Regions from separate parts of the Streptomyces hawaiiensis genome, predicted to be linked through region 2. Evidence: riboswitches for the same ligand, from Rfam matches in the RefSeq annotation. Region 2 holds a riboswitch; each other region holds the start of a gene.
What was found. A riboswitch is a leader RNA that binds a small molecule or an ion and turns the genes downstream of it on or off. The one in region 2 is predicted to bind cyclic di-AMP.
Positions count from the first base shown of each region.

Region 1: another riboswitch for cyclic di-AMP. It lies ahead of CEB94_RS30150 (M23 family metallopeptidase); the one in region 2 lies ahead of CEB94_RS06475 (C40 family peptidase).
Region 3: another riboswitch for cyclic di-AMP. It lies ahead of CEB94_RS35240 (LysM peptidoglycan-binding domain-containing M23 family metallopeptidase); the one in region 2 lies ahead of CEB94_RS06475 (C40 family peptidase).
Region 4: another riboswitch for cyclic di-AMP. It lies ahead of CEB94_RS24815 (C40 family peptidase); the one in region 2 lies ahead of CEB94_RS06475 (C40 family peptidase).

Region 1 covers NZ_CP021978.1:6,537,592-6,542,312, reverse strand. The annotation lists gene CEB94_RS30165 (bifunctional acetate--CoA ligase family protein/GNAT family N-acetyltransferase) at 1-878, opposite strand, end outside; gene CEB94_RS30160 (HPr family phosphocarrier protein) at 1,058-1,339, shown strand; gene CEB94_RS30155 (GntR family transcriptional regulator) at 1,499-2,194, opposite strand; gene CEB94_RS30150 (M23 family metallopeptidase) at 2,383-3,171, opposite strand; cyclic di-AMP (ydaO/yuaA leader) riboswitch at 3,184-3,348, opposite strand; gene CEB94_RS30145 (M16 family metallopeptidase) at 3,539-4,721, opposite strand, start outside.
Region 2 covers NZ_CP021978.1:1,403,399-1,408,119, forward strand. The annotation lists partial or broken gene CEB94_RS06465 (ATP-dependent Clp protease proteolytic subunit) at 1-548, shown strand, start outside; gene CEB94_RS06470 (hypothetical protein) at 556-864, shown strand; cyclic di-AMP (ydaO/yuaA leader) riboswitch at 1,213-1,412, shown strand; gene CEB94_RS06475 (C40 family peptidase) at 1,416-1,889, shown strand; gene CEB94_RS06480 (DUF6328 family protein) at 1,972-2,601, shown strand; gene CEB94_RS06485 (ATP-binding protein) at 2,738-3,196, opposite strand; gene CEB94_RS06490 (helix-turn-helix domain-containing protein) at 3,410-4,270, shown strand; gene CEB94_RS06495 (DUF397 domain-containing protein) at 4,280-4,510, shown strand; gene CEB94_RS06500 (8-amino-7-oxononanoate synthase) at 4,562-4,721, opposite strand, start outside.
Region 3 covers NZ_CP021978.1:7,724,671-7,729,391, reverse strand. The annotation lists gene CEB94_RS35245 (DUF6250 domain-containing protein) at 1-379, opposite strand, end outside; gene CEB94_RS35240 (LysM peptidoglycan-binding domain-containing M23 family metallopeptidase) at 617-1,531, opposite strand; cyclic di-AMP (ydaO/yuaA leader) riboswitch at 1,536-1,690, opposite strand; gene CEB94_RS35235 (alpha-galactosidase) at 2,006-4,081, opposite strand; gene CEB94_RS35230 (tyrosine-protein phosphatase) at 4,261-4,721, shown strand, end outside.
Region 4 covers NZ_CP021978.1:5,343,738-5,348,458, forward strand. The annotation lists gene CEB94_RS24805 (hypothetical protein) at 246-599, shown strand; gene CEB94_RS24810 (SLAC1 family transporter) at 577-1,518, opposite strand; gene CEB94_RS24815 (C40 family peptidase) at 1,597-2,769, opposite strand; cyclic di-AMP (ydaO/yuaA leader) riboswitch at 2,778-2,950, opposite strand; gene pcrA (DNA helicase PcrA) at 3,266-4,721, shown strand, end outside.

The DNA of each region.
Region 1 (4,721 bases), 5.1 Mb from region 2:
CACTCGGTGATGACCTCGGGGACGTGCTCGGCCGGCACGGCGACGACCGCGAGGTCGACCGGGCCGTCGATGTCCCGCACCGAGCGGTGCGCGGGCACCCCGTCGAGCTCCTTGTGCCCCTCGGGAAGGGCTTTGTTCACGGCGTACAGACGGCCGCTGTAGCCGGCGTCCCGGATGTTGCCGAGGACGCTGCGGCCTACGCCGCCCGGCGTGCGCCCGGCGCCGATGACGGCGACCGAGCCGGGGGCGAGCAGCCGCTGCACGGAGCGCGCCTCGGCGCGGTGTTCGCGCGCGTACTGCACGGCCAGGGAGCGGTCGGTGGGTTCGAGGTCGAACTCCAGACGGACGACGCCGTCCTCGAAGCTGCGCTTCTGGGTGTAGCCGGCGTCCGTGAAGACCTTGATCATCTTGGAGTTGGCGGGCAGCACTTCGGCGGCGAAGCGGCGGATGCCGCGCTCGCGGGCGACGGCGCCGATGTGTTCGAGCAGGGCGGAGGCGACTCCGCGGCCCTGGTGGGCGTCCTGCACGAGGAAGGCGACCTCGGCCTCGTCGGCGGGTGCGGACGCGGGCGTTCCGTCGGCGCCGATCCGGTCGTAGCGTACGGTGGCGATGAACTCGCCGCCGACCGTGGCCGCGAGTCCCACCCGGTCCACAAAGTCGTGGTGCGTGAAGCGGTGGACGTCCTTGGCGGACAGGCGAGGGTACGGCGCGAAGAAGCGGTAGTACTTCGACTCGTCGGAGACCTGCTCATAGAAGCTGACCAGGCGATCGGCGTCATCAACGGTGATGGGCCGGATGCGTGCGGTACCCCCGTCGCGCAGCACCACGTCGGCTTCCCAGTGGGCGGGATACTCGTGCCGGTCCGGCGAGGTCTGCATGGGCCCCAGAGTACGGCTAGCGCCTGACAACGGCGCGAGGCAGTCTGTGGAGGGCGTCAGTCGGGTCGAGGCCGCGATCCGACGGCACCCCGGGGTGGTCTCCGAGGGCTGCTCCCGGCGCAGCTTCACGATATGGGAAACTGGTCTAGACAACCCTGAACACCGAAGGGCAGCAACACATGGCTGAGCGCCGCGTCAACGTCGGCTGGGCCGAGGGTCTCCACGCCCGCCCCGCCTCCATCTTCGTCCGAGCCGCCACGGCCGCAGGCGTCCCGGTGACGATCGCCAAGGCAGACGGCAAGCCCGTCAACGCGGCCTCGATGCTGGCCGTCCTGGGCCTCGGCGCGCAGGGTGGCGAGGAGATCGTCCTCGCCTCCGACGCCGAGGGCGCGGACGCCGCCCTGGACCGGCTGGCGAAGCTGGTCTCCGAGGGTCTCGAGGAACTGCCCGAGACCGTCTGATTTCCCGAGCGCCCGACCGGCGCACAGCGAAGGGCTCGTCCGAATTCACCGGGCGGGCCCTTCGCCATTCCCGGTCGGCACGGTCGGGAATTCACCGATTCCGGGCAGCGGAAATAGGGCCCCGGGAATTAGCCGCTCTCTTTGTATACGGCTGCCGTGTTAATGCCGCAGGCCCGCCGTGTTTACGGGATGTTGCGAGTTCCTCACACGGTCGGCGCGCTCGCCGGGGGAGCCGAGACGCAGGCGGTGCGCGCCCGTCGCGCGCTCGGTGTGCAGCGCCGTGACCGCCCGCGCGCGCTCGCCGTCCCCGCGCGCCACCGCGTCCACGATCGCGCCGTGCTCCGTCCAGGACTCCACCGGACTGACCGGTGCGTCCACGGCGTACATCCACGCGATCTTGTGACGAAGCTGGGTGAGCACCGACGTCAGCGGGGGGCTGCCGGAGGCCTGGGCGAGCGTCTCGTGGAACCAGCCGCCGAGAGAGCGCAGGTCCTCACTGCTTCCCCGGCGGGCCCGCTCCTGGCCCAGCCGGACCAGGCCGCGCAGCACCTTCAGATGCGACTCGGTGCGGCGCTGGGCGGCGCGGGCCGCTCCGAGCGGCTCCAGCAGCATGCGCATCTCCAGCAGGTCGGCGGCCTCCTGCTCGGTGGGTTCGGCCACGCACGCGCCCGCGTGCCGCCGGGTCACCACGAAGCCCTCGGCCTCCAGCGTGCGCAGGGCCTCCCGGACAGGGACCCGCGAGACGCCGTAGCGGCGCGCGAGGACTTCCTCGGTGAGCCGGCTGCCGTGCGGGTGCACACCCGCGACGATGTCGTCCCGGATGGCCGTGCACACCGAGTGCGCGGGAATACGCATGACCGACCTCCGCTTAATCCCCGTGAAACGCCGACGAGCGGCGCGTGTTCCGTGACTCTATTGCAATGAGCCGGAATTTCCGACGGCAGGCGGGAATCCATGGATATTTTTTGGACAGCCTGCCGCCCTAAACGCCGAAAGCCCCGGCTCGGGGAGCCGGGGCTTCGGGGACAGCGGAGAGGTTCCGGTCAGACGTTGACGCCGTGCGAGCGCAGGTAGGCGACCGGGTCGATGTCCGAACCGTACTCGGAGCTCGTACGGGCCTCGAAGTGCAGGTGCGGGCCGGTGACGTTGCCGGTCGCGCCGGACAGGCCGATCTGCTGGCCGGGGGCCACCTGCTGGCCCACCGAGACGCCGATGGAGGACAGGTGGCCGTACTGGGTGTACGTCCCGTCGTTCATCTTGATCACGATCTGGTTGCCGTAGGAGCCGCCCCAGCCGGCCTCGACGACGGTGCCCGCGCCGACCGCGTGGACGGAGGTGCCGGTGGCGGCGTGGAAGTCGACACCGGTGTGGCTCCCGGAGGACCACAGGCCGCTGCTGGCCTGGTAGCCGGTGGAGACGTACGAGCCGGAGATCGGGGACACGAAGGTGTTGAGGCGCTTGCGCTCGGCCTCGCGGGCGGCACGCTCCTTGGCCTCACGGGCCTTCTCGGCCGCCTCCTTGGCCTTCTCGGCCACCTCGGCGGCCCGCTTGCGGGCGGCCTCCTCGGCCTTCTGCTTGGCGGCGGCCTCGTCGGCGGCCTGCTGCTGCGCGACGGCCTGGGCGTCGATCTGCTGGGCCACGGTGTCGCCCATGGTGACGACCGGGGTGAGGCCGGTCTGCTCGGCGCTGGGCTCTGCGGCGAAGGCCGCGGGGGCGGCCACGGTGCCGATCACGCCGGTGGTGGCGAGGGCCGCGACGCCCGCCGCGCGGGCGGTGCCGCGCTGGATCCTGCTGGGACGACGGTGCTTCCCGGTGGCGCGAGTGAACGCCATGTAGTGGCTGGTCCTTTCCTTCCCTCTCGCCTACCGGGTTAGCTGACGGGTTCGGAGCAGGAAGGTCTCCTACGGACTCCCTCGCGGCTCGCGCGGGCGTCCGATTCACCCCAGGGACTGCGATGGGTCCCCGGCTCCCCTGGCTCGCGCCGTACGGGGACTCGGCGATGACTGTCCGGTGCCGCGGATGCGGCGCACTGCCTGACGAACAGCCCGGACGAAGCTAAGCGGCGCCACTTTCAATTCCCAAACGAATCCCGGCTTTTGTAGCGCATCCCACAGGGCAGACAGGCAACCTCCGTACCAATTCGGGCATAAAGGAGCCCTGGTGCCTTGGAAGGCAACCAGGGCCCCTGCGCGCGTGCCGCTACTCGGCGGCGACGACGGTGACTTCGCCGATACCCAGGGCCTCGACAGGTGCCTTGATCTGCGCCGCGTCACCGACGAGGACGGTCACCAGACGGTTCACCGGGAAGGCGCTCACGGCCGCCGCGGTGGCCTCCACGGTGCCGGTCGCGGCGAGCTGCCGGTACAGCGTGGCCTGGTAGTCGTCGGGCAGGTGCTGCTCGACCTGGTCGGCCAGCGTGCTCGCGACGGCCGCCGCCGTCTCGTACTTCAGCGGCGCCACGCCGACCAGGTTCTGCACGGCCACGTCCCGCTCCGCGTCGGTCAGCCCCTCGGCGGCGAGGGTGCGCAGCACCGTCCAGAGGTCCTGCAGGGCGGGGCCGGTGTTGGGCGTGTCGACGGAACCGCTGATGGCGAGCATCGCGGCACCCGTGCCGTCCGGGGTGGACCTGAGGACCTGGCCGAACGCCCGTACGCCGTAGGTGTAGCCCTTCTCCTCGCGCAGGACCCGGTCCAGGCGGGAGGTGAGGGTGCCGCCGAGGCAGTACGTGCCGAGCACCTGCGCGGGCCACACGCGGTCGTGCCGGTCCGGGCCGACCCGGCCGATCAGCAGCTGCGTCTGGACGGCGCCGGGGCGGTCCACGATGACGACCCGGCCGGTGTCGTCGGCGGTCACCGGCGGCACGGGGCGCGGCTCGGCCGAGGAGCCCGTCCAGGCACCCAGAGTGTCCCCGAGCAGGGCGTCGAGGTCGATGCCGGTGAGGTCGCCGACGACCACGGCGGTGGCCGTGGCGGGGCGGACGTGTTTCTCGTAGAAGCCGCGTACGGCCGCGGAGTCGATCGTGGCGACCGTCTCCTCGGTGCCCTGCCGGGGCCGCGACATGCGCGAGCCCGTCGGGAACAGCTCCTTGGAGAGCTCCTTGGCGGCGCGGCGGGAGGGATTGGCCAGCTCGTGCGGGATCTCGTCGAGGCGGTTGTTCACCAGCCGCTCGACCTCGCTGTCGGCGAACGCGGGCGCCCTCAGGGCGTCGGCGATCAGGTTCAGCCCCTTGGGGAGCCGCGAGACCGGCACCTCCAGGCTGATCCGGACGCCGGGGTGGTCGGCGTGCGCGTCGAGGGTGGCGCCCGCGCGCTCCAGCTCGGCGGCGAACTCCTCGGCGGAGTGCTTGTCGGTGCCCTCGGAGAAGGCCCGGGCCATGATCGTG
Region 2 (4,721 bases):
CTCCTGGAGGAGCGGATCGTCTTCCTCGGGGCGCCGGTGGACGAGACCTCGGCGAACGACGTGATGGCCCAGTTCATGTACCTGGAGCACCAGGCTCCGGAGCGCGACATCTCGCTCTACATCAACTCCCCCGGCGGCACCTTCCACGCGATGACGGCGCTCTACGACACGATGCGGTACGTCTCCTGCGACGTGGAGACGATCTGCCTGGGCCAGGCCGGTGCCGCCTCCTCGGTACTGCTGGCGGCGGGCACGCCCGGCAAGCGATTCGCGCTGCCCGACGCACGCCTGGTGATCCATCAGCCCGCGCTGCCCGAGCCGGTCCGGGGCAGGCGAGCGATCTGGCCATCCAGGCCGACGAGTTGACGCGCATCCGCGGCCGGATGGAGGAGATGCTCGCGCTGCACACCGGCCGCACCCGGGAGCAGGTGAGCACGGACATCGAGCGGGACAAGATCCTCACCGCCCAGGAGGCGGTGGAGTACGGCCTGGTGGACGGGATCATCCCGAGCCGCAAGGCCACCCTGGCCCCGCCGACCGGACGATGAGGCCCTGGTGCTCCCGCCCGAACTGCCACCGCTGCCCGCCCTGACACGCGCCGAGGCGGAACTGATCGACCGTTACCTCGAGGTCGTCGACCTGCTCGGCCGCATCAATCCGGCCCAGGACGGCGACACCTACCGCGGACTGCGCGCCGCCCAGGCCCTGGTCGGCAGGGCGACCGCGCTGCGTGACGCGCTGACCCTGATGCACCAGCGGGGCGAGACGGACCTGCACGCGGGCACACTGGCCCGGGCGCTGCGGGTGCTGGACGGCGAGCGGCGCACGGCGCGGCTCACTCTGCCCCCGGAATCCGTCAGTTGACGCGGAACCGTCGGTCCGGACGCCCGCCCTGTCGGCGGAGCGTCCGGACCTGAGTCGAAACGGACCAATGGACGTACCCCTGTTCGGAGTAGACGGGAAACTGATTTTGGGACCGTCCCGGTTGCGCAACACACGTAGCCCTCGGATGGAATGGGGCATTCCGTCGCTGGTCCGGCGCTCCACGAACCCGTGGACACTGGCGCGAACGCACACGTGTCCACCCGAACGGGTGAGTGGTGAGTAACAACACAAATCCCCGGTTCCGTTGGGAAATCCGGACAGCCATGCGCCAAGATCCCGTCTGACGACAAGCCCCCGCCGCTGTGGCGGGGCGATCCGGGCGGACGCCGAGTCCTGCCGCCGTCCGGATGACCGGTCGACAGGAGTGGATCGGCAGGAGTGGAGGACCCAAGCACGACGGGTCGCCGGGACGGTCACGCCATGACCTGACCCGAGCAGCCCTTGGGGTGAAGCCGCGTCAGCGGCCGGGCAACTTCGCCAGCCCGAATCCGACAGGTCATCCTTCACAGGCGGCTGACGAAGGGTTGCGCATGACTGCGCTCAATCGTGTCCCGTCGCTCATGGCCCGGGCCGGCACGGCCTCGGCGCTCACCATCGCCGCCGTCGGCGGTTCGATAGTGGCGCCCGGCTTCGCCTCCGACGCCGCGGCTGCCACACCGGCGACCAAGGCACTCCAGATCGCGGCCTCCAAGAAGGGTTCGCCCTACAAGTACGGGGCCATAGGTCCGCACCGGTTCGACTGCTCCGGGCTCACGCTCTACTCGTTCAAGAAGGCCGGCAAGAAGCTCCCCCGCACGGCTGCCCAGCAGTACAACAAGACGCGCCACATCTCCGCCAAGAACCGCAAGGCGGGCGACCTGGTGTTCTTCCACTCGGGCAGCAACGTGTACCACGTCGGTATCTACGCGGGTAAGAACAAGCTCTGGCACTCCCCGAAGAGCGGGGACGTGGTGCGGCTGCAGAAGATCTGGACCAAGAGCGTCTGGTACGGGCGCGTGAAGTGATCCGCCCGGCGTGCGGCGGCGTCCTTGACGCGCCGCCGCACGCCGGAGCGTGACACGGGCTTGAGTGGATACCCGTCACTCCATGGCCGAGCACCGTCCCTGCACCGCGCGTAACGAGACTCCGCTGCAACGCGCCGACCGCAACTTCGTCGAGCTGCTCCAGGAACTCCGCGTCACCCAGACGGGTGTGCAGATCCTCTTCGCCTTCCTGCTGTCGCTCGCCTTCACGTCGCGCTTCGAGGACCTCGACACGGTCCAGCGCGTCACCTACGTCATCACGCTGCTGCTGGCGGTCCTGGCCGCCGCGCTCTTCACCGCGCCGGCCGCGCTGCACCGCTCCCTCTTCCAGCAGGGCGCCAAGCCCCGCATCGTGCAGGTCTCCTCGCGCCTGGCCACCGCCGGCCTGAGTGTGCTGGTGTTCGCGTTCAGCGGTTCCGTGCTGCTGGTGGTCGATGTGACCACGGGCCGGGCCGGTGGTATCGCCGCGGGCGCCGCGACGTTCGTGGTCTGTGTCGGCCTGTGGGGGCTGCTCCCGCGGCTGGTGCGGCGGGCGGGGCCGCGTGCGGAGGCGGCCGGCACCGGGAAGACCACCGAGGAGGAGCCGGCGCGGGGCGACGTCAGGATCCCCGCACCGCTGCGGCGCACCGTCGGACAGCCCTCAGGGCTTCGTGGGGCGGCAGCGCACCGGGAGGCGTCGGCACGGCACCAGTGACGGCCGCGGGCTCCGGCGGGTCATGAGGCTCGGCGCGGGCGTCGCAGCCCTGAGGACGGCCCGGACGCGGGTCGCGCGGGCCGAGGTGCGCGTACGGCACCCGCTGGGGAGGTCTTCCGGGTCGTGCTGGGCGTGACTACGGCTCCTGCTGGACCGCTGTCGTCACCGGCTGGACCGGGAGGACCCACGGAAGTTCGATCGAGATGGTCTTGCCGCCCTCCCGGGTGGGGCGGATGCGGAGTCTGCCGCCGCATTCCGCGGTCAGCCAGCGGATGATGACCAGGCCGCGGCCGTTGTCCTGCTGGACGGCGGCGGGCAGGCGTCTGGGGAGACGCGGGTGGCTGTCCGTGACACCGATGCGCAGGTGCTCGTCGCGGTCGAGCTCGACGTCCACGGTGAACGTGGGCGACTGACCGAAGGTGTGCTGGACGGCGTTGGTGGCGAGTTCGGAGATGATGAGCCGGACGGTGTCGGACACTTCCGTGTCCGCCGGCAGGCCCCACTCCGCCAGCGTGCCCACCACGTAGGCACGCGCTGCGGAGACCGAGGCGGGATCGCTCGGCAGAGTGACGGATGCTTCCAAATGGTCTGCCATGGCGACGTCGTCCCTTTCCCACGGGACCGCAGCCCGACACGGAGCGGATGGTTCGAGTACGGTCCCGGACTGGTGCTTCGTCGCCAGAGTGCCACCAGAACACCCGCGAAGGGCGGCGATCCACCAAGATATGCATATATCTGTCGCTCAAAGCGGTGAACTCTGCGACGCGAGACCGTATTTGGGTGGCTCGGAAGGAGTAAGGAGGAGCCCATGCAGCACGGTCCCGCGGTGCGCCGCCGGAAACTGGGCGCCGAACTGCGTGCGCTGCGCACCTCGGCGGGGCTCACGAGCGGTGAGGCGGCCCGGCTGGTGGGCTGGCACCAGTCCAAGGTCAGCCGGATCGAGACGGGCACGAGCGGGGTGAAACCGGCCGATGTTCGGTTACTTCTCGACGCCTACGGTGTGGCCGACTCCCAACTTCGCGAACTGCTCATGATGTTGCCCGGATCCGACGACAACGGCGGCCGGCACCACTGGTGGCACGCCTACCGCGGGGTGCTGCCGCCGACCTACCGGGACTTCATCAGCCTGGAGTCCCAGGCCGGCGCGATGCGCACGCTGGAGACCACCGTCGTCCCGGGCCTGCTCCAGACGCCCGAGTACGCGCGTGCGGTGACGAGGGCCGCGGTGGAGGGGCTCCCGGAGGACAGGCTCGACACGCTGGTCGAGGTGCGGCTGGCCCGGCAGGACGTGCTGCGCGCGGATCCCCCGCTGAGACTCAGTGCCGTCCTGGACGAGGCGGTGCTGCGGCGGGAGGTGGGCGGGCCCGGGGTGATGGCCCGCCAGCTGGAACGGCTGGTCGAGGCGGCCCGGCTGCCCCAAGTGCGCCTTCAGGTACTGCCGTTCGCCGCCGGGGCGCACATCGGGGTCACCGGCCCTTTCGTTATCTTCTCATTTTCGAGCACTTCTGATCTGGATGTGGTTGTTCTCGACCACTTGACGAGTAGCCTCTACCTCGAACGGAAAGAAGACCTCCAGGCCTACACGGAGGCCTTCAACGCCCTTCAGATCCACGCCCTTTCGCCCGAGGACTCGTTGGATTACATCGCCGGGACAGCCGCCGGCGCGTAAGGAGGCACCATGCGTGCACTGCCTCGTCACGTCCCCTCAAGCATCGAACTGCACGGTGTGCGGTGGTTGCGCAGCAGCTACAGCACCGGCGCGAACAACTGCGTCGAGACCGCGTGTCCGGATGCCCCGCCCTGGGCCGGACTGCTCGCCGTGCGCGACTCCAAGGACCCGGCCGGACCCGCGCTGCTCTTCTCCCCGGGGAGCTGGGCGGCGTTCGCGGCCGGGGTGGACCGCATGTGACCGCGTTCGATCAGACCGTCATCGTGCGACGCACGGCCGTGTCACGCCGACTCATGGCCGCGTCTCGCCGATCAGCCGTACAGCGCGTTCGATCTGCTGACCGGTCAGGTCCGCGCGGGCGGTCAGCCTGAGCCGTGAGATGCCGTCCGGCACGGAAGGGGGCCGGAAGCAGCCCACGGCCAGGCCCGCCGCGCGGACCTGTGCCGCCCAG
Region 3 (4,721 bases), 6.3 Mb from region 2:
CACGCGCAGTCGCGAAGAGGTCGTCCGGGGAGCGGACGTCGGTCGCGTTCCAGAAGGTGTTGAGGTCCGAGACCCGGTCGTTGGCCCCGCCCTCGGAGACGGGAGTGGCGGTGTACTGAAGGACGTACGGCCCTGTGAGCCGCCGCCTGAACCACACGGTCGCGCCGCTCGGTACGTCGATCTCCAGGATGCCGCGGGAGGCGGTGACGGTGCCGCCGTCCTGGAGTTCGGTCGTCCATTGCCCGAGGCCGTGGCAGAAGTCGTCGTGGGCGATGAGGCGGCGAGGGCGGGGCGCGGCGTGCGCGGTGGCCGCCGGGGAGAGGGCCGCCAGGGCGGCTCCGGCGGACAGGGCTCCGAACGCTCTGCGGGTGGTCGGCACGGGACACAGCTCCTCGGGATCCGCCGGGAAAGCTCTGGAAAGCGCTTGCGCTCCGGACGGGATCACTCTGTCCCAACTGCCGCCGCCTGTCGATCCCTTGAGGCGATCAGTCCCTCCCCGGCCATCCGGCCCCGGCGGCCGCCCAGCAGGGAGCGGCACGCGCACACACCGAAGGCCGGACCCGGGGATCGGGGTCCGGCCTTCGGTCGCGTGTCAGGCAGGTGGTCGTGCGGTCGGTCAGCCGACGGAGACGCCGTGCGAGCGCAGGAAGGCGACCGGGTCCACGTCCGAGCCGTAGTCCGGCGTGGTGCGGATCTCGAAGTGCAGGTGCGGTCCGGTCACGTTGCCGGTCGCACCCGACAGGCCGACCTGCTGCCCGGCGGTCACGGTCTGGCCGGCCGAGACGGAGAGCTGGGACAGGTGGGCGTACTGGGCGTAGTTGCCGTCGTTCAGCTTGATGACGACCTGGTTGCCGTACGCGCCGCCCCAGCCGGCGGAGACGACCGTGCCCGCGCCGACGGCCTTGAGGGAGGTGCCGGTCGGGACGACGAAGTCGACACCGGTGTGGTAGCCGCTGGACCACATGCTGCCGGACATGTGGTATGGGGTGCCGACCGTGGCGCCGGCCACCGGGAGGGTGTAGCCACCGGAGTTGCTCTCGGCGGCGGGCTGGGCGGCGGCCGGCTTCGCGGCGGTCTCCGCCTTCGGGGCCGACTCGGCGGCGGACGGCTTGGAGGCCGAGGCCTTCGGCGCGGACGGGGCCGAGGACTTCGGAGCAGTCGCCGCCTTCTTGCCGATCGACAACTTCAGGCCCGGGTGGATCAGCGACGGGTCGGAGCCGACGGCGTCACGGTTGTCCGCGTAGAGCGTCTTCCAGCCGCCGCTGACGTTCTGGTCGTCGGCGATCTTGGCGAGGTAGTCGCCGGCCTGCACGGTGTACGTGCGGGCGCCGGTGGCCTTTTCGGCGGCCTTCTTCTCGGCGGCCGGAGCGGACTGGACGGCCTTCTCCGGAGCCGACTGCGGGGTGGCGGCGTGGGCGCCGGCGGCCCCCATGAGCGGCAGGGCGAGTGCGGCCCCGCCGGTTCCGGCGACGGCGATGGAGCGGGTGAAACGCTGGGTCTTGGGGCGGCGGTGCTTACCCTTCGCGGGCATGGCGAATTCCTCTCCGTCGCCTGCGAGGTGAGCTGTCGGGTGCGGGCTGGAGATGCCCGGCCGCGCCGGGGCGCGGCTTAACCCCAAGCCGTTCCGGGAACCGGAACAGGCGTCTTACCTGTGGGTCCCCCGCTCCTGCCGTACGTCGGGTCAGTGTGTGGGGCTCCGGGCGGCGGCAGGATTAGGCGTCCGTCCGGATTGATGTGGAACGTAAGCGACCAAGACGCAAGGGGACAAGCTTGCGGTTGCCCGTGACGGTGTTTTTCTTGACGCGTCGGCACATGTGCCGTCACCGAGCGTGGATTACCGGTCTCCCGCTTTCCTCAATGGCCCTGAATAACGCCAGAATTACGTGAACATGGCGACAACACATCGTCACGAATATGACGATGGTCACGCACCCCCTCCACATCTCCCTTACGATCGGGGCACGTTATCTCTTAGCGGCCGAAGCGCTTTATTCGGACAGAACGGCTACTTCCGCTTAAGGCGGACGACCGTGGCATCCAGATCCCCCCGCAGGCCGACCCGCAGTCCGTGATGAAGCAGTACGGCCCCTCGGTGAACTTCGCCCGTTTCGAGGCATTCGTACGATGCGGTCGAGTCGAGGGCGCGCAGCCGGAGCGCCGGCACGGGCTCGCCGTAGCGCTGCGCCTGGAGCCAGGCGAGGACGACGGTCTCGTCGCCGAGGGTGTACTGCACGGCGCTCATGCCGCCCTCCGGGGGCCGCAGCCGGTACAGGTCGCCGCGCTGCACCACGGGCCGGATCTCCTTGTAGAGCGCCACCCACTCTCCCGCCTCGGCGAGCTCCTGCGGCGTCCACTTCGTGAGGTCGCCGCCGACCCCGAGCACCCCGGCCATGGCGCTGACGAACCGGAACCGCAGGGAGCTGGCCCGGTGGTTGAGCATGGCGTTCGGGCTGTCGGTGACCCAGGCGGCCATGACCCGGGCCGGATGGACCTGGCTGAAACCGTGCTGGATGGCGAGCCGGTCGAGCGGGTCGGTGTTGTCGGAGGTCCACACCTGGTCCGTGCGGCTCAGCACACCGAGGTCGATCCGGCCGCCGCCGCCCGAGCAGGACTCGAAGGCCACGCCCGGGTGGGCGGCCCGCAGTCGGTCCAGCAGGACGTACAGGCCGTGCACGTGGTCGACCCACAGCCGCTGCGGGTAGGGGTCGTCCGGCCAGCCGGCGTCGGTGAAGCAGCGGTTGAAATCCCACTTGACGTAGTCGATCGGCGCACTGGAGAGGAGCCCGTCGAGCCCCTCCCACAGGTACTCCCGGACGTCCTCGCGGGCGAGGTTCAGTACGAGCTGATTACGGAACTCCGTCCGCTTTCGTCCCGTTTGGTACTGCACCCAGTCGGGGTGCGCGCGGTACAGGTCGCTGTCCGGGTTGACCATCTCGGGCTCGACCCAGATCCCGAACCGCATGCCGAGGCCGTGCACCTGGTCGGCGAGCGGCTTCAGCCCGCCCGGGAAGCGGTCGGGGTTCGGGGTCCAGTCGCCGAGCCCGGCCCGGTCGCTGGTGCGCGCCCCGAACCAGCCGTCGTCGACCACGAACAGCTCGACGCCCAGGGCGGCGGCCCGTTCGGCGAGCGCCCGCTGCTGTTCCTCGGAGATGTCGAACTCGGTGGCCTCCCAGGAGTTGAACAGCACGGGCCGGTCCTGTCCGGCGTCCGGGATCACGTACGCCCGCTGGTAGGCGTGCCAGGCGCGGCTCGCCCCGCCGAAGCCGCCGTCGCTCCAGAGGCCGGCGAAGAGGGGGGTGGTGTACGACTCCCCCGTGCCCAGTGTCAGCAGGCCCGAGTCGTCGTAGCCGGCGCCGCCGGTGATCTGCACGCGCGCGTCCGGGAGCTGGGCCACGGCGATGCGCCAGGAGCCGGACCAGCCGAGGGCGCAGCCGTAGACCTCGCCGCGCTCCTCGGTGGCGTCGGTGTCCAGGGCGACCCACGGCAGGTGCTGGTGGGAGGTGTGGCCGCGGCGACTGCCGATGACCTTCTCGCCGTGGGTGAGGGCGGAGCGCGTCAGCCGGGACTCGGCGCCCCAGCGGCCGTGCAGCTGGGACAGCCGCCAGGCGTCACGGTCGGGCAGGGTCCAGGTCGCGGAGTCGGCGCGCAGCAGCTCGACGGCGGGCCCCCGGTTGTCCAGGGTCACCCAGCGCTCGACGACATCCGTCGAGGAACGCATCCGGTAGTGCAGCGTCACGGCCAGGTCGCCGTCGCGGAACCGGAGCCGCAGTTCGTCGTCCTGGGTGTCGTGCCCCTCGTAGACCCACTCGGTGCCGCGCCGCTCGGCCGTGCGCACGGACAGGGCGGGGCGGACGAAGCGGGGGCCGCCCTCGACCGGGTACTCCTCGCGTCCGTCGAGCGGGGACTCGAAGGGCCAGTACTCCGGCAGCGGCCGGACGGCGAGGGCCTCGGCGTCGGCGAGGCCGATCCGGGGGCCCCAGTGCAGGTGCACCAGCTCGTCCCGGTCGGTGACATGGACGGCGTAGCTGCTGGCCGGGCCGGAGAGCACCCACGTACGACCGTCTTCGGAGATGTCCAGCATCATGCCCTCACAGATTCGAACAAGCCCGACCAGGTGCGACCAGGCGGCAACATCATCAAGGGCCGCGGGGGCATCGGGCAACGCTTGTGGACAACTCATTGCCCCAGGCAGGCATGTCGTATCGTCGAGTGATGCCCGTCGACGAGCCGCGCCGGCGGCGCCGAAGGGGAGGAGCCCTCGTGACACAGCAGGTCCCGTCGACCGAGCCCGAGCTGGCCGGAGTGCGCAACTTCCGTGATGTGGGCGGACTTCCGACCGTGGACGGACGGCGGCTGCGCCAGGGAGTGCTGTTTCGCAGCGGTCACCTCGCCCACGCGACCGGGGAGGACGCCGCGTTCCTGACCACCCTGGGCCTGCACACGATCTTCGACTTCCGCAACGCGGCCGACCAGAAGCTCGAGGGGCCGGACGTCGCGCTGCCCGGCGTGCGCAATGTGAACCTGCCGCTGAGCGACCCCGCCGACGGCGCCGAATTCTGGAAGATGGTCCGCGACGGAGACCTGGACCAGCTCCGCGCGATCCTCGCGGACGGCAAGGGCGCGGACCGGATGATCGCCTCGTACCGCATGATCATCAGGGACCGCACGGCTGAGCACTCCCGGGTGCTGCACGCGCTCGCGGAAGACAGCGTCCCCGCGCT
Region 4 (4,721 bases), 3.9 Mb from region 2:
ACCTGGTGAAGGACGCTAAACGTCGCCGTGGCGGGCCGGTGGCAGGTGTGCGGAAGTGTCTTGAGAGGACCGGCGGTGACCGTATGCGACCGTGGTCCCGCCTCGACGCCATCGACTTCACTCAGCGTGATGACCGATGCGCCGAATCGTGGGCGAGTGACCGCGATCGGGTGCTATGGGGCGCATATATGCATCCCTGGGCCGGTGTCGGGTGGCCTCGGAGCCCCTGATTAGGCTCCGGCCTCATGGACGTACTCATCCACCTCGTCGTCGGCCTCCACATCATCGGCATCGCCTCCCTCCTGGGCGGCTTCCTCACCCAGATGAAGGCGATGGGCGAGGGTACCGCCCGCTACACCCCCGCGATGCTGCACGGCGCGCTCACGATGCTGGTCACCGGCGTGATCCTGGTCGGTCTCAACCAGGCCGACGACCAGACCGTGAACAACATCAAGATCGGGGTGAAGCTGGCGCTGCTGATCGTGATCCTCGGCCTGGTCTACGTGAAACGGGACGACGAGAGGGTGGACAAGGGCCTCTTCGGCCTGGTCGGCCTGCTGACCACGGCGAACATCTTCATCGCCGTGCTCTGGACCTGACCCGGGAGCGCCTGGCGCCGGCCCGGGCCGAGGTGATCGCCCAGGCGGTGCACCCGAGCCAGGCGGCCACCGCCATCCACAGCAACGCCTCTCCGGGGACGTCGAGCCAGGCGACGTCCAGGGCGTCGGCGACCGCCAGGGTGGCCACGGCCGTCACGACCGCGGCGAACACGGTCGACCAGCGCCGTACGTCGTAGTGGTGCCGGGGCCAGAAGAGCTCGGCGAGGAGCAGGGCGACGCAGGCGATCAGCGCGAGCACGAGCAGCGTGACGGCCGTCGTGCGCAGGGCGCCGGCGTTCTCCTCGTTCCACAGGTACAGGCGCGCGCTGTCGGCGCTGAGGAGTTTCGCCCCGGCCAGTGAGGAGACGGCGAGGGCGCCGGCCGCGAGCCACTGGTCCCCGCGCCCCTCCTCCACCTGCCGGGGCTGGAAGCGGAACAGGGCGAAGCCGTAGAGCGCGAGGCCCAGCCAGAACAGCACCAGGGCCGCGTGGGCGAGCCAGGCCGCCGCATGTGCCGCGGCGAGCGTGGCGCCGAGCACCGCGAGCCCCTGGGTGGCCACGCAGCGCAGGAACACCGTTCCGCGCCGCCCCCTGGCCCGCACGGTGAGCAGCACCGCCCAGAGCAGCAGGGCGAGCGCCAGCAGCGCCTCGGCGAGGGGCTGCCGGCCGGCCGCGGAGAAGCCGGTGCCGAGGACGGCGGTCGCCGCCACGGTGGTGAGCGCGGCCGGCGCCTCCGCCCGCCATCCGCCGTGCGCCCGCTGGGCGAGGCCCGCGGCCGCCACCAGCCAGGCCGCACAGGCCGGGACGAGGGCGATGCGGGAGAGGACCTCGTACCCCGCCGAGTCGAGACCGACCGACACGAGGCCGGTCGCCAGCGCATACGTCGCCCACCAGGCGGCAAACGGGGAGGGACCGGACATAGTGCCGATGCTAGAGAGCGGCGCCCGCGTGACGAGAGGGGCACGCGCGCGTGCCCCTCAAAATCACAACGAGACCGCTCAGGCCGGGCGTACCACGCTGTGGATCGCCGACTCGCCGTCGTAGTAGATCGACTCCTCGCGCACGTACGTGCCGGGCTTCGGGGCGTGGATCATCATGCCGTTGCCGATGTAGACCCCGACGTGGGTGACGTCGTCGTAGAAGAAGACCAGGTCACCGGGCTGGGCCTGGGAGAGCGGGACCGTGGCGCCGGCGTTCACCTGGTCGTAGGTCGTGCGCGGCAGGGTGACGCCCGCGGCCTTCCAGGCGGCCTGGGTCAGGCCCGAGCAGTCGTAGGAGCCGGGGCCGACGGCGCCCCACACGTACGGCTTGCCGATCTGGGCGCGGGCGAAGGTGAGCGCCTTGTCGGCCTTGGTGGCGTACGAGGAGTCGGCCGGGGGCGCAGGGGAGGACGAGCCGGTGCCGGACGACCCCGACGGCGAGCTGTCCTGCTGCTGGGCGGCCTCGTCCCGGGCCTGCTGCTGCGCGGTCTGTTGCCGGGCCAGCTCGTCGGCCTTGCGGGCGGCCTCCTCGCGCTTCTCCTTCTCGATCGCCGCGAGCCGGGCCTTCTCCTCGGCGGTCAGCTTCGACATCAGCTCGCGCGCGTCGGCGAGCTTCCGCTGGACGGTGGCCTTGGCCGTCTTCAGGTCGCCCTGCGACTCGGTGAGCGTCTCGAGGCTCTCGGTGGCCTCCTGGCGCTTCTCCATCGTCTCGGACTGCTGCGTGACGTAGTCGTCGACCGCGACCTTCTGACGGCCCGTCATCCGGTCCATCAACTGGGTCTGGTCGAAGTAGTCCTGCGGGGTGTCCGCGAGCAGGAACGTCGCCGTGTCCGGGGCGGCGGCGCCGGTGCGGTACTGGGCGGAGGCGAAGGAACCCAGCTGCTCGCGCGCCTCGTTGAGCTTCTGGGTGCGCTGGGCGACGTCGTCGATGAGGGTGTCGGCGCGCTTGCGCTGCTTCGCGGTCTTCTCCTTGGCCGCGTTGTACTTGTCGGTCGCCGACTCGGCCTGGCGGTACAGGTCGTCGACCTTCTTCTCGACTTCCTCCAGGCTGGGCTTGTCGTCGGCCTCGGGGGCGGCGTTGGCCGACTGGGACAGCAGGGCCACGGACGTGAGGGCCGCCGTTGCGAGGGCGGGGGTCCGTATGCCTGCCACGCGCGTACCCGTAGGACGCGACTTGCGGTGCGACGCCAAGGGAGGCGACTCCTTCCATGTTCCGCCTACCGGGTTAGCTGTCGGGTTCGGGCGGGTGGTTCGGAAGGTTTGCCCTACGGCCGTCTCCGCACAGGGAGTCGGGCCGATTCACCCCAGGTTCACGGTTGGGTCCCCGGCTCCGGCTGCCGCTGCGGCACGCCGGACTCGGCGGAGGCCGCGCGGCCCGGCGACGTTCGCCGGTGGGGGTCATGCGGCCTGGTCGCACCGTAGCCAATTCGTGTGGCCTCTGTGAAGGTTGATGGGTGATATGCCCGATACATTTTCGTGACCTTACTCATGAGCGTTGCAGAGAGTGAACGATCGAGGGGGGTTGGTCATGAAAGGTCCACAATCGCGGGGGTTGTAGCAGGGCGTGATCATGCGGTCATGGACGGCGACATCGCGCCGCCGGGCGAACGGCGTGATCCCCGGGCGCGCGGCGATGTTCTCAGGGCGGCGGCGGGCTGTCAGTGGGGCGCCCTAGACTCGGAGAGCGATGAGCAGCCTCTTTGACGACAACTTCCTGGCGAACCTCCAGGCCCAGCGGGGCCCCGCGGACGAGCCCCCGCCGCCGCCCGAGGACGATCACGTACCGGAGCCGATTCCGGACGATCTGTTCGGCGGGAAGTTCGACATGCCTCCGGACCGGGACGCCTACTACCGGGACGGCGCCCCCCGCCCGGTGGTGGACACCGCCACCCTCCTGGAAGGGCTGAACGACAACCAGCGCGCCGCCGTCGTCCATTCCGGCTCCCCGCTGCTCATCGTGGCCGGCGCCGGCTCCGGCAAGACCCGTGTGCTCACGCACCGCATCGCCCACCTGCTCGCCGAGCGGGACGTGCACCCGGGCCAGATCCTCGCGATCACCTTCACCAACAAGGCCGCCGGCGAGATGAAGGAGCGCGTCGAGCAGCTCGTCGGCCCGCGCGCGAACGCCATGTGGGTCATGACGTTCCACAGCGCGTGCGTGCGCATCCTGCGCCGGGAGAGCAAGAAGCTCGGCTTCACGTCCTCCTTCTCGATCTACGACGCCGCCGACTCCAAGCGCCTGATGGCCCTGGTCTGCCGCGACCTGGACCTCGACCCCAAGCGCTTCCCGCCGAAGTCCTTCAGCGCCAAGATCAGCAACCTGAAGAACGAGCTGATCGACGAGGAGGACTTCGCCGCCCAGGCCACCGACGGCTTCGAGAAGACCCTCGCCCAGGCCTACGCGATGTACCAGTCGCGGCTGCGCGAGGCGAACGCCCTCGACTTCGACGACCTGATCATGACGACGGTCAATCTCCTGCGCGCCTTCCCCGACGTCGCCGAGCACTACCGCCGCCGCTTCCGCCACGTGCTGGTGGACGAGTACCAGGACACCAACCACGCCCAGTACGCCCTCGTCCGGGAACTCGTCGGCACCTCCGAGCACCCCGTCGACGTACCGCCCGAGGCCGAGGTCCCGCCCGCCGAGCTGTGCGTGGTGGGCGACGCCGACCAGTCGATCTACGCCTTCCGCGGCGCGACGATCCGTAACATCCTCCAGTTCGAGGAGGACTACCCGGACGCGACGACGATCCTGCTCGAGCAGAACTACCGCTCCACCCAGACGATCCTCAGCGCGGCCAACGCGGTCATCGAGCGCAACGAGTCCCGCCGCCCCAAGAACCTGTGGACCAACGCGGGCGCCGGCGCCCGGATCACCGGCTACGTCGCCGACACCGAGCACGACGAGGCGCAGTTCGTCGCCGAGGAGATAGACCGTCTCACGGACGCCGGCGAGGCCAAGGCCGGCGACGTCGCCGTCTTCTACCGCACCAACGCCCAGTCCCGTGTCTTCGAAGAGATCTTCATCCGCGTCGGCCTGCCCTACAAGGTCGTCGGCGGTGTCCGCTTCTACGAGCGCAAGGAGGTCCGGGACGTCCTGGCCTACCTGCGCGTGCTGGCCAACCCGGAGGACTCGGTGCCGC